DNA from 3 places in the Peribacillus sp. NPDC096448 genome. Region 1 is predicted to be linked to each of the others. Evidence: riboswitches for the same ligand, from Rfam matches in the RefSeq annotation. Region 1 holds a riboswitch; each other region holds the start of a gene.
What was found. Region 1 has a riboswitch for S-adenosylmethionine ahead of ACIQ0C_RS20495 (Fur-regulated basic protein FbpA). Riboswitches for the same ligand answer to the same signal wherever they lie in the genome.

Region 1 (3,463 bases):
GTTTCATCACCCCATCCGTTTCCTGGCCTTTTATACCGTAATTCCAAAAACTCACTTTTTGCTCCGATTGCGGATCATTCAATTCATCCTCAAGGCCTTCTATATATCCTTCCCCGTTTTTATCCCCTTTTCCATAGGTTAATGAATCTCCAAAAGCCATGACCCTTTGCACATCTTCCGACTCCGAGGCCTGGAATTCATATGCAGCAAAACATATAACCAGTACAATAATCAATAAACCTGCCAATTTTTTCATTTGGTTCTCCTCTTGTCTTTTTCTAGAAGTATTTAGTCTTTTACATACCCAAAAATCTGAAGTCTTAACATAAAAAAGAATTGTCAGATAAAGAGTAATGAGTGTATGATAATATAAAACTTTCAATGGATTGGGTGTCGTTCACCGTTCCTAAAACCAAAAACGGGATTACCCTTCATTCTGGAGATTGAATAAATGATAGTTAGGAGTTTAAATCATGGAAGAGAACATAGAGTTTAGAGAGGCAGAACTATCTGATCTACCCAGAATTGTTGAAATATATAATTCGACAATTGCTTCAAGAATGGTCACGGCAGATACGGAACCTGTATCCGTCCAATCGAGGGTTAAATGGTTTGAGGAACATCATTCAGAAAGTAGACCGCTATATATCATTACTATAGAAGGGAAAACTGCTGGATGGATGAGCTTTCAATCCTTCTATGGCCGACCGGCATATAAGTCCACTGCGGAAATCAGCATTTATATTGATGATTATTTCCGGGGAAAAGGAATCGGACAAATTTCGATTCGAAAGGCAATTGAATTGTGTCCAAAATTAGGTATTAAGACTTTATTGGGTTTCATTTTCGCCCACAATGCACCGAGCCTTAAGCTTTTTTCCAAATTTGGGTTTGAAGAATGGGCACATTTACCTCAAGTTGCCGAGCTGGATGGCATTGAGCGGGATTTGATCATTCTTGGTAAACGTGTCGATATTTAATATATAATTCTTTAGAGCTATTGCCTTGAGCAGTAGCTTTTTCAGATTAATACAGGTCGAATTGGCTAATTTAAAAATACCTATTTGCTTTTTGAAAGGAAAAATACTCAGAATCCCTTTTACTTGCTAATGCATTTAATAGCCTATCCAATTCTTGACTGGCTTGAACAGTTACGAGACTTGTTAAGCCGTAAGTCGCTCCCAACTTTATCATTTCCTGTCTCTTTTCTTCTACTTTTTCTACAGTTACCTTACGGCAAGGCATTATAGCCACCTCCCATTTATTCAATATTTTTACACTTTCATCATAATGAAACCACTAGTTAAAATCAACTATTTTCCAGAAATAAAATGTGTTATTTTATAGGTCAAATGTAACAAAACACCTATTCCACTCTTAAATTATGTATATTTTGTGTCGTTTTCTATTAAACGCAAAAAAAGCATCCACTAGTGTAGACTGCGAATGCTTACATCATATCCCTTATCCATGAACCAAAAATATAGTATATCGCTTACTATGTCATCCATTCAGAAGGTGACTCGTTATTGGGTCTATTTATAACAATCTTATATTCATCTTCAAGTACTTTTAATGGGGCATCATAAAGGTGCCTTTCATCAGAGGTTTTGTATACTCCATTGGCCAATAGCTCTTCAATGAGCTTTGCCTTCCTCTGTTCAATCCTCTTAAATAATTCTGCCATGTAAATGGCTCCTTTCCTAGTCGTCCTTGAGCCTGCTTCTAGTTAGCTAAACTTTATCAACTTGTTTGATTTCACCAAATTATATATACCTTTTCTATTATGTCACTAAACGTTATTTCCCAAAAATAAAAGCCCCTTCCAATTTAAGAAGAGGCTGACAGTGTCCGTACGGCTCTTCTTATCTTCCAAGCATATGCTTGTTGGATTTAGCACAGTTCCCAAAATGGGTCCGCTGCCGAGGTTTCTTAGGGCCAAGTCCCTCCACCTCTCTGGATAAGAATTCGATATATAATGATGTAGAAATGATTCTATCCTAATAATCATCAAAAGTCAATTACCTGGTTCTCCCTTTTTTCCTGGAATAAAGGGATCCCTGTTTCAAATACGTGTTGCATTTTCTTGTCTTTCTGATATGATGTCAGTAATTACATACAATTCACACCACTAGGGGAGTCTTTTTTTAAGACTGAGATGGAATTAGTTCCGGACCCTTTGAACCTGAACCGGCTCATACCGGCGGAGGGAAGTGGATGATATCGTCCATTTACAGACTATATCCATCTACCCCGTTCCGTATTCAGGAACGGGGTTTTTTATTTAACAAAGGGATCCATTCTAAAGGAGGATGAACAATGGAGAATACAAAATTAGAAACATTCAGTGATAGACTGCATGCAAGGGCAAAAGAGATTTGGAAAAGGAACCATTCACATCCCTTTGTCCAGGCAATTGGAAACGGCACGCTTCCTGAAAAGAAATTTGCCTATTACCTGAAGCAGGACTATATCTATCTCATGGATTATTCCAAGCTCTTTGCTTTAGGTGTCATCAAAGCCCATAACATCGAAACCATGGCAAAGTTTGCGAATATTTTAAATGAAACCCTTCAAGTGGAAATGGATATCCATCGGCATTATGCTTCCGAATTCGGGATCAGTTCCAAGGAATTGGAAAATACAGAACCTACTCCAACCACTTTAGCCTATACAGGTTACATGCTAAATGCAGCTCAGCATGGGACTTTGGCAGACTTGATCGCCTGTCTCCTGCCCTGCGCTTGGGATTATTATGAAATCGGTTTGCTATTAAAAGAACAAAATGGAGCAGCTTTGGAAAACAACCGCTACGCAGATTGGATAAGGTCCTATTCGTCTCCTGAATTCGGGGAAGCACATAAGTGGCTGATCGCTTTGTTGGAAGAATTGACGGAAGGCATGCCTGAAAAGGAACTTCTTAGATTAGAAAAGCACTTTTTGGTTACTTCCCGATATGAATATTTATTCTGGGATATGGTTCAAAATGAGCAGGATTGGCCGCTGTAGGTGGATGACATGATGAATCCTATCAAGAAACTGACGTTGACTGCCATGATCACGGCTTTAACGACGCTGACCAGTTCATTTATTTTCATACCTGCAGGATTTGCAAAAATCTTTCCTATTCAGCATCTGGCAAATGTCCTGACGGCTGTTCTATTGGGGCCTGCCTATGCTGTAACACAAGCTTTTTTAGTTTCCATCATTAGAAACATGTCTGGTACCGGTTCAATTTTCGCCTTTCCCGGAAGCATGATCGGTGCACTTTTGGCTGCCATCCTTTACCGAAAAACACAAAGCTTAAAATTCGCCTGTTTAGGGGAAGTGATCGGGACCGGCATTCTCGGTTCCCTAGCCTGTTATCCACTTGCAACCCTCCTATTGGGAGAAAAAGCTGCTCTTTTTGGTTTTTTACCGGCTTTTATGTTCAGTTCATTCGCAGGTGCGATTTTAGCTTTCA
Region 2 (3,463 bases), on a different contig from region 1:
GAAAGCCACATTTGTGTTACCCACTTATAACGTCCGTGATGTTCCATTGCCCCATGAACGATGACAATGACGCCCTTTGCGTCTCCTTCTGTCTCCCATTTCCACATTCGAAATCCCCCTTTCACTTTTCACTTGTTGTGTACGATCCATGATAGTTGAAATAATATATATAAATTATAACCATATTCATGATTTTCGACAAAAAAGAAATCTAACAAGTTGTACATTGCTATTATAAATAGCCAAGTGTATTTGCATACGGTATATTAAAATAATACATAAAAACATTCACTTCGGAAAGGAAATGATTGAAAATGATTATTTATCCGTATAAAGGCAAAGAACCTGAAATTGCTGAAAGCGCTTATATCGCTGAAAATGCTGTCGTCACAGGTGATGTCAAAATCGGCGACGAAACATCAATCTGGTTCAACTCCGTCATTCGCGGTGACGTATCCCCAACCATCATCGGAAAAAAAGTCAGTATACAGGATAACAGCGTCCTGCACCAAAGCCCCAATAATCCATTGATCATCGAGGATGAAGTAACCATTGGCCATCAGGTCATTTTACATAGCTGTAAAATCCGCAAAGGAGCTTTAATCGGCATGGGATCGATCGTACTTGATGAAGCCGAAATCGGCGAAGGGGCTTTCATCGGTGCCGGCAGTCTCGTTCCCCAAGGTAAAGTCATTCCACCGAACATGTTGGCATTCGGACGTCCAGCTAAAGTCATCCGCGAAATCAACGAAGAAGATCGTCAGGATATGGAGCGCATCGTACGCGAATACGCCGAAAAAGGTCAATACTATAAAACGGCGGAACGAGTAAAGTAATGCACGAGTAATTGACTGAAAGTTACGAGTATTCGCTCCTAACTCTCGAGTAAACTGTTCTAACTCACGAGTATGGCCTTTAAGTTTAATTTCTTTGGGATTTCTTGAATTATTCCCGATAGACGGCAAAATTAATCCATAAAAAAAGGTGCCCCGCTAATTGCGAGACACCTTTTTTTATATGAATTACGCTTGCGCTTTTAATGTTTCTGCTTTGTCCGTGCGTTCCCATGGAAGATCGACATCTGTACGGCCGAAGTGTCCGTAGGCAGCCGTTTGTTTGTAGATTGGGCGACGAAGGTCAAGCATTTTGATGATACCAGCTGGACGAAGGTCGAAGTTAGCGCGAACTAGGTCAACAAGGACTTCTTCGCTAACTGTACCAGTTCCGAACGTATCAATGGAGATCGATACAGGCTCTGCCACACCAATCGCGTATGCCAATTGAACTTCCGCTTTGTCGGCAAGGCCGGCTGCCACGATGTTTTTCGCAACGTAACGAGCAGCGTATGCAGCAGAACGGTCAACTTTAGTAGCATCCTTACCAGAGAATGCACCGCCGCCGTGACGAGCGTATCCGCCGTAAGTATCAACGATGATTTTACGTCCAGTAAGACCAGCATCCCCTTGAGGTCCGCCAATTACGAAACGGCCAGTCGGGTTGATGAAATACTTAGTATCTGCATCGATCAACTCGGCTGGAACAACAGCTTTGATCACATGTTCTTTTAGATCGGCTTGAATTTGTTCAAGCGTAATTTCTGCATCATGCTGTGTAGAGATGACGATCGTATCTACACGTACAGGACGGTTATTCTCATCATATTCCACAGTTACCTGTGTTTTACCATCAGGGCGTAGGTAAGCAAGAGTTTCATCTTTACGAACTTGAGACAAGCGGAATGAAAGTTTATGCGCCAATGAAATCGGAAGCGGCATAAGCTCTTCTGTTTCATTACACGCAAATCCGAACATTAGACCTTGGTCCCCTGCACCGATTGCATCGATTTCTTCCTCTGACATGTTTCCTTCACGAGCTTCCAATGCTTTATCGACACCAGCTGCGATATCGGCAGACTGCTCATCGATGGAACTCAACACGGCACAAGTTTCAGCATCGAAACCGTATTTCGCACGTGTGTAGCCAATTCCTTTAATCGTATCACGAACGATACGCGGAATGTCCACGTAAGCTGAAGTTGTAATTTCACCAGCAACAAGCACAAGACCTGTAGTTACACTTGTTTCACACGCAACACGTGCATTTGCATCCTTAGCTAGGATAGCATCTAAAATGGAATCTGAAATCTGATCACAAATTTTGTCCGGATGGCCCTCTGTAACAGATTCAGAAGTAAATAGACGTTTCTTTGACATCATATTTCCTCCTTGGAAGTTAGTATGGTGTAGGCATAAGCCTGATTTTTACGGAACTCGTTTCCCTCATTAGTTTCGACTATAGACACAGAATTACTTATAAAAAACACAAAAACCTTCCCTGGCAAATGAGGAAAGGTTTAAAATTCTGTCTTCTATCCTTTCACTCTTATCGTTCAAGGGTTTTTACCTTGCTCAGGTTAGCACCATCACCACTATTCCTTGAAGACCTTCGCTTTATTTTCGGCGATCGGTCTTGGAGTCAAGTTCAATATGGCAGGTTGCTGGGTTTCAAAGGGCCTGTCCCTCCACCAACTCGGGATAAGAGAATCCGTACAATTTAAGATAATATCGTATTTGGCTGGAATTTGTCAATGCTTTTCTAAAAAGAACATTTCCACCCAGAATGGCGTTCATTTGAAAAATCATGTTGATACAACGTCCTAAAGGGGTTTACAATGCAAAATACGAATAGAAATGTTGCAAATTGCCATTAATAATAAAGTATGGAGCATCGAAAAGGAATGACATCCTGACTTTCCCATTAGACATATATTGCTTACTTACTTCCTATTTAAATAAATTTTTCTTAATGATAGTATATGCGATAATCCTGATTCGGTTCCTGCCGGATTAAAATGATTAATGCGTCCAGCTGAAAATAATCACAAATTAAAAGAAATAGTATAGACTAATTGAATGAATGTGTTATACTAATTGTAATCTAAAAACTCAAACAAAGGAAGGTACCTCATATATGAATTCTGTAGATGTTTCTAATGAGTTACACCAATTATTAACAGGAAACAATGTGCAAACTCAACTATCAGTTCCTCAATTGGTCGAAAAAGTACTAAGCAGAAATGAAGGCGTTTTAACATCAACCGGCGCGGTTAAAGCTGAAACTGGCAAATATACTGGTCGTTCACCTAAAGATAAGTTTATCGTGGAAGAAGCATCAGTTAAAGATAAAATCGATTGGGGTCCCGTGAACCAGCCGATTTCCGAAGATGTGTTCAATAAACTATATAATAAAGTAGTTGACTACCTAAAAGCAAAAGAAGAGATTTTTGTTTTTAAAGGTTTCGCTGGTGCAGACGAATCATCACGTCTTCCCATCCGTGTTGTTAATGAATATGCTTGGCATAACCTATTCGCCCATACTTTGTTCATCCGTCCAAACGAAGAGGAACTGAGAGGTCACGAAGCTGAATTCACGATCCTTTCTGCACCTAACTTCAAAGCGGACC
Region 3 (3,463 bases), on a different contig from region 1:
TTTTTGTATTTACCTCCGCAAATAATTGATAACATTATTTTGCCAAAAAAACGTAGTGTTAGAGTTGGCAATTGTTTTTTCGGTTTTTTTTTAACAAAGGGGAATAATAAAATTGTTCTTCTCATTAAAAATAAGTTATGAGGTGACGAATATGCATACGATGTGGAAGGGAAGCATATCATTCGGTTTGGTGAACATTCCGATAAAACTTCATGCTGCAACGGAGGATAAGGATATTTCTTTGAGGACGTTGCATAAGGAATGCCATTCACCGATTAAATACGAAAAGGTTTGTCCGGTATGCGAGAAAGAAGTGGGGAAGGATGATATAGTCCGCGCTTTTGAGTATACAAAGGGAAAGTTTGTTGTATTGGAAGACAATGAACTAGAACAACTGAAAAAACAAAACGAAGAAAAAGCCGTGGAAATCGTGGATTTCGTTAAAATTGAAGAAATAGATCCTATTTATTTTAACCGGAGTTATTACATGTCCCCAAATGACGGGGGGATAAAAGCTTATTCCCTTTTGAGGCAGGCCCTCAAGGAATCGAATAAGGTAGGTTTGGCGAAAATCATCATTCGCTCCAAAGAGCAAATGGCGGTAATCCGAGTCGTTGATAATACCCTGGTTATGGAAACGATTCATTATCCGGATGAAGTCCGCTCCACAGCGGATGTTCCGAATATCCCTGCCAATGATACCATTGTAAAAAAAGAAATCGATACTGCCGTATTATTGATAGATCAATTAACGACTACCTTCGATCCGACAAAATACACCGATGACTATCGAACCGCGTTACTAGAATTGATTGAATCAAAGAAAACGGGACAGACGACGATTACAGCGAAAACAAAAGAACCAGTTTCCAACAATGTAACCGATTTAATGGAGGCATTACAGGCATCCATAGACCGTACAAAACATGATGAACCGGTAAAGAAAAAGACGACCAGAAAGAAAGCGGCACCGAAAAAAAAGAAACAAGCGTAAACAGGAAGCTGAGCGGAAGACGCATGATGTCGCTCGGCTTTCTGCTTGTTTTTGCAAGGAATCAGGCTTCTAATAAGGAAATGATAGGGACCTGCCAGGGAGGAAGGAAGGTGCGAACAGTTAAGTCGATCAGGACGCAAGAAACTGAATGGGATTAAAAGAAAAAAATGGAAGTGAATGAAAGCAAAAAAAATTCGCTCCCTAAAGAGCGACAATGAGGAATTCAATCATGAAAATCAACATATAGGCGAACGGTTGTAGTTTTCGACTATATATTGTGTTCATATTCTACCATATTTAATTCTGAAATAGCAACAAAATTACTGAAACTAACCTATGAATTTTTCTGGAAATCAATGATATTTTGCCCATTTCATGCACATTTGGCTTTTTCATTTCATATACATATAAAAAGTTACAGAATAAAATGGATTTTTAGTATAATTTATACATACAGGGTTATTTAAATTAAATATGAATGGAAGATGCAAAATGGAAAATGGAAAAATCAAATCACTTCATGCGGGAAAGCCGAAACATGAAATTTATTCGAATATCGATATCTTTTCAGCCATGAATAAACAAGCACAGGATAATCTGACAGTGACTAAAGCAGGCATAATCGGTGATGGCGTGGGTAATGTAAAGTTCCATGGAGGTCCTGATCGGGCTTTGTGCTTTTACCCATTTGAGCATTATTCATTATGGAATGAAAAATTCTCTAAAAAGCTGGATATCCCTGCATTCGGTGAAAATTTAACCATAGTGGGGATGAAGGAAGAAACAACTTATATCGGCGATATTTATCAAATAGGCGATGTGATTGTTCAAATTAACCAGGGGAGGATACCTTGTTCGACCATTTCCCACTTCAATCAAGAACCTAAGTTTTTGGAACTCGTGCTGAAAACGGGTTTCACTGGTTATTTTGCAAGAGTACTTCGAGAAGGAACGATAAATAAACAAAACGAGATCGTGCTAATAGATCGTTTGCAAGGAAAAATTTCAGTTCATTATGCAGCAGATGTCATCCTTCATAAACGAGATGGCCTGGAAGGCGCTAAGGCTTTACTTACACTAGACTCGTTAGCGGAAGACTGGAAACAAAGGATCTTGAAGAGGGTTGAAGCTGCATAAGATTGAATGAATTTTGCAAAAGTGAAAAAAATGTCGATCAGGTATTGAAATTGACAGATTATTAATGTAAATTAAATATAATCAAATTTTGAAATCTTGTGAAAATTATATAATTGGATCTTATCGAGAGAGGTGGAGGGACTGGCCCGAAGAAACCTCAGCAACCAGCTTAGGCAAAGGTGCTAAATCCAGCAAGCAGAGCTTGATAGATGAGGAGAATGTTTCAATAAACCTTCTTCTTTGAGAAGGTTTTTTTCCTTTTCTCTCATACTCATAGACTACGACAAAAACAGGATTGTTTTTGAGAGAGGGTGTAATGATGAATTTTCGTAAAGAAGTGAAAGAAAGAATGCTGGTTGGGGAAGGGGCAATGGGGACCCTACTGTACTCTAATGGCATCGATCAATGTTATGAGGAATTAAACTGCACAAACCCAGATCAAATAGAGTCCATCCATCGTGCTTATCTGGAAGCTGGTGCAGATATCCTTCAATCGAATACTTACGGAGCCAGTTTCAGCAAATTGAAACGGTATGGACTGGAAGATGAAGTGAGCAGAATCAATCGCCAGGGAGTCATTCTTGCTAAAAAAGCGGCAAAAGGAAAGGCATACGTCTTCGGTACCATAGGGGCACAGCGGAGTATCAGGAAATCGGATTTAAGCTTGGAAGAGATAAAACGGGGTTTTCGTGAACAGCTATACAGTCTGTTGATGGAAAACCCTGATGGGATTCTCTTGGAAACATTTTATGACCTGGAAGAACTGGAAACCGTCCTGCAAATCGTTAAAAATGAAACTGGACTGCCGATCATCGCCAATGTCTCGATGCATGAACTGGGCAATCTTCAAAATGGAATCCATTTAAATGAAGCCTTTCAAAAACTCGAGCAATTGGGAGCCGATGTGGTTGGTGTGAATTGCCGTCTTGGTCCACATCATATGATTCGGGCCTTGGAAGAAGTGAGTTTGCCAAAGCAAGCATCGATTGCCATATACCCTAATGCCAGCCTGCCGGATTATGTCGATGGAAGGCTCGTCTATAAAGCTGTGCCGGAATATTTCGGTTCCAGTGCCCTGGAACTTCGTAAGCAAGGTGCCGCAATCATAGGCGGGTGCTGTGGAACGACTCCACTGCACATTCAAGCTGTAAAGAATGCGATTGGAAGTTTGGTTCCAGTAAAATATAAATATACGAAATCCCGCGAAATAGAAAAAATTGAAGTGAGCGTTAGAGAATTGGAACTTCCCCTGTACGAAAAGGCCAAAACAGAAAGGACGATTCTTGTTGAGCTTGATCCACCGAAAAAGTTGGGAATAGAGAGCTTCATGAC

Region 2: it holds a riboswitch for S-adenosylmethionine, as region 1 does, so the genes downstream of both, metK (methionine adenosyltransferase) here and ACIQ0C_RS20495 (Fur-regulated basic protein FbpA) in region 1, are expected to answer to the same signal.
Region 3: it holds a riboswitch for S-adenosylmethionine, as region 1 does, so the genes downstream of both, ACIQ0C_RS04380 (bifunctional homocysteine S-methyltransferase/methylenetetrahydrofolate reductase) here and ACIQ0C_RS20495 (Fur-regulated basic protein FbpA) in region 1, are expected to answer to the same signal.

Annotation. Positions count from the first base shown of each region.
Region 1 is NZ_JBIWEU010000013.1:10,471-13,933, forward strand. It holds gene ACIQ0C_RS20480 (DUF459 domain-containing protein) at 1-256, opposite strand, end outside; gene ACIQ0C_RS20485 (GNAT family N-acetyltransferase) at 474-980, shown strand; gene ACIQ0C_RS20490 (Spo0E family sporulation regulatory protein-aspartic acid phosphatase) at 1,051-1,245, opposite strand; gene ACIQ0C_RS20495 (Fur-regulated basic protein FbpA) at 1,499-1,687, opposite strand; SAM riboswitch class I at 1,863-1,967, opposite strand; TPP riboswitch at 2,124-2,229, shown strand; gene tenA (thiaminase II) at 2,320-3,009, shown strand; gene thiW (energy coupling factor transporter S component ThiW) at 3,022-3,463, shown strand, end outside.
Region 2 is NZ_JBIWEU010000012.1:158,652-162,114, forward strand. It holds gene ACIQ0C_RS20115 (alpha/beta hydrolase) at 1-107, opposite strand, end outside; gene ACIQ0C_RS20120 (gamma carbonic anhydrase) at 318-836, shown strand; gene metK (methionine adenosyltransferase) at 1,023-2,216, opposite strand; SAM riboswitch class I at 2,380-2,541, opposite strand; gene pckA (phosphoenolpyruvate carboxykinase (ATP)) at 2,971-3,463, shown strand, end outside.
Region 3 is NZ_JBIWEU010000002.1:90,191-93,653, forward strand. It holds gene ligD (DNA ligase D) at 1-1, opposite strand, end outside; gene ku (non-homologous end joining protein Ku) at 152-994, shown strand; gene ACIQ0C_RS04375 (MOSC domain-containing protein) at 1,487-2,131, shown strand; SAM riboswitch class I at 2,249-2,347, shown strand; gene ACIQ0C_RS04380 (bifunctional homocysteine S-methyltransferase/methylenetetrahydrofolate reductase) at 2,451-3,463, shown strand, end outside.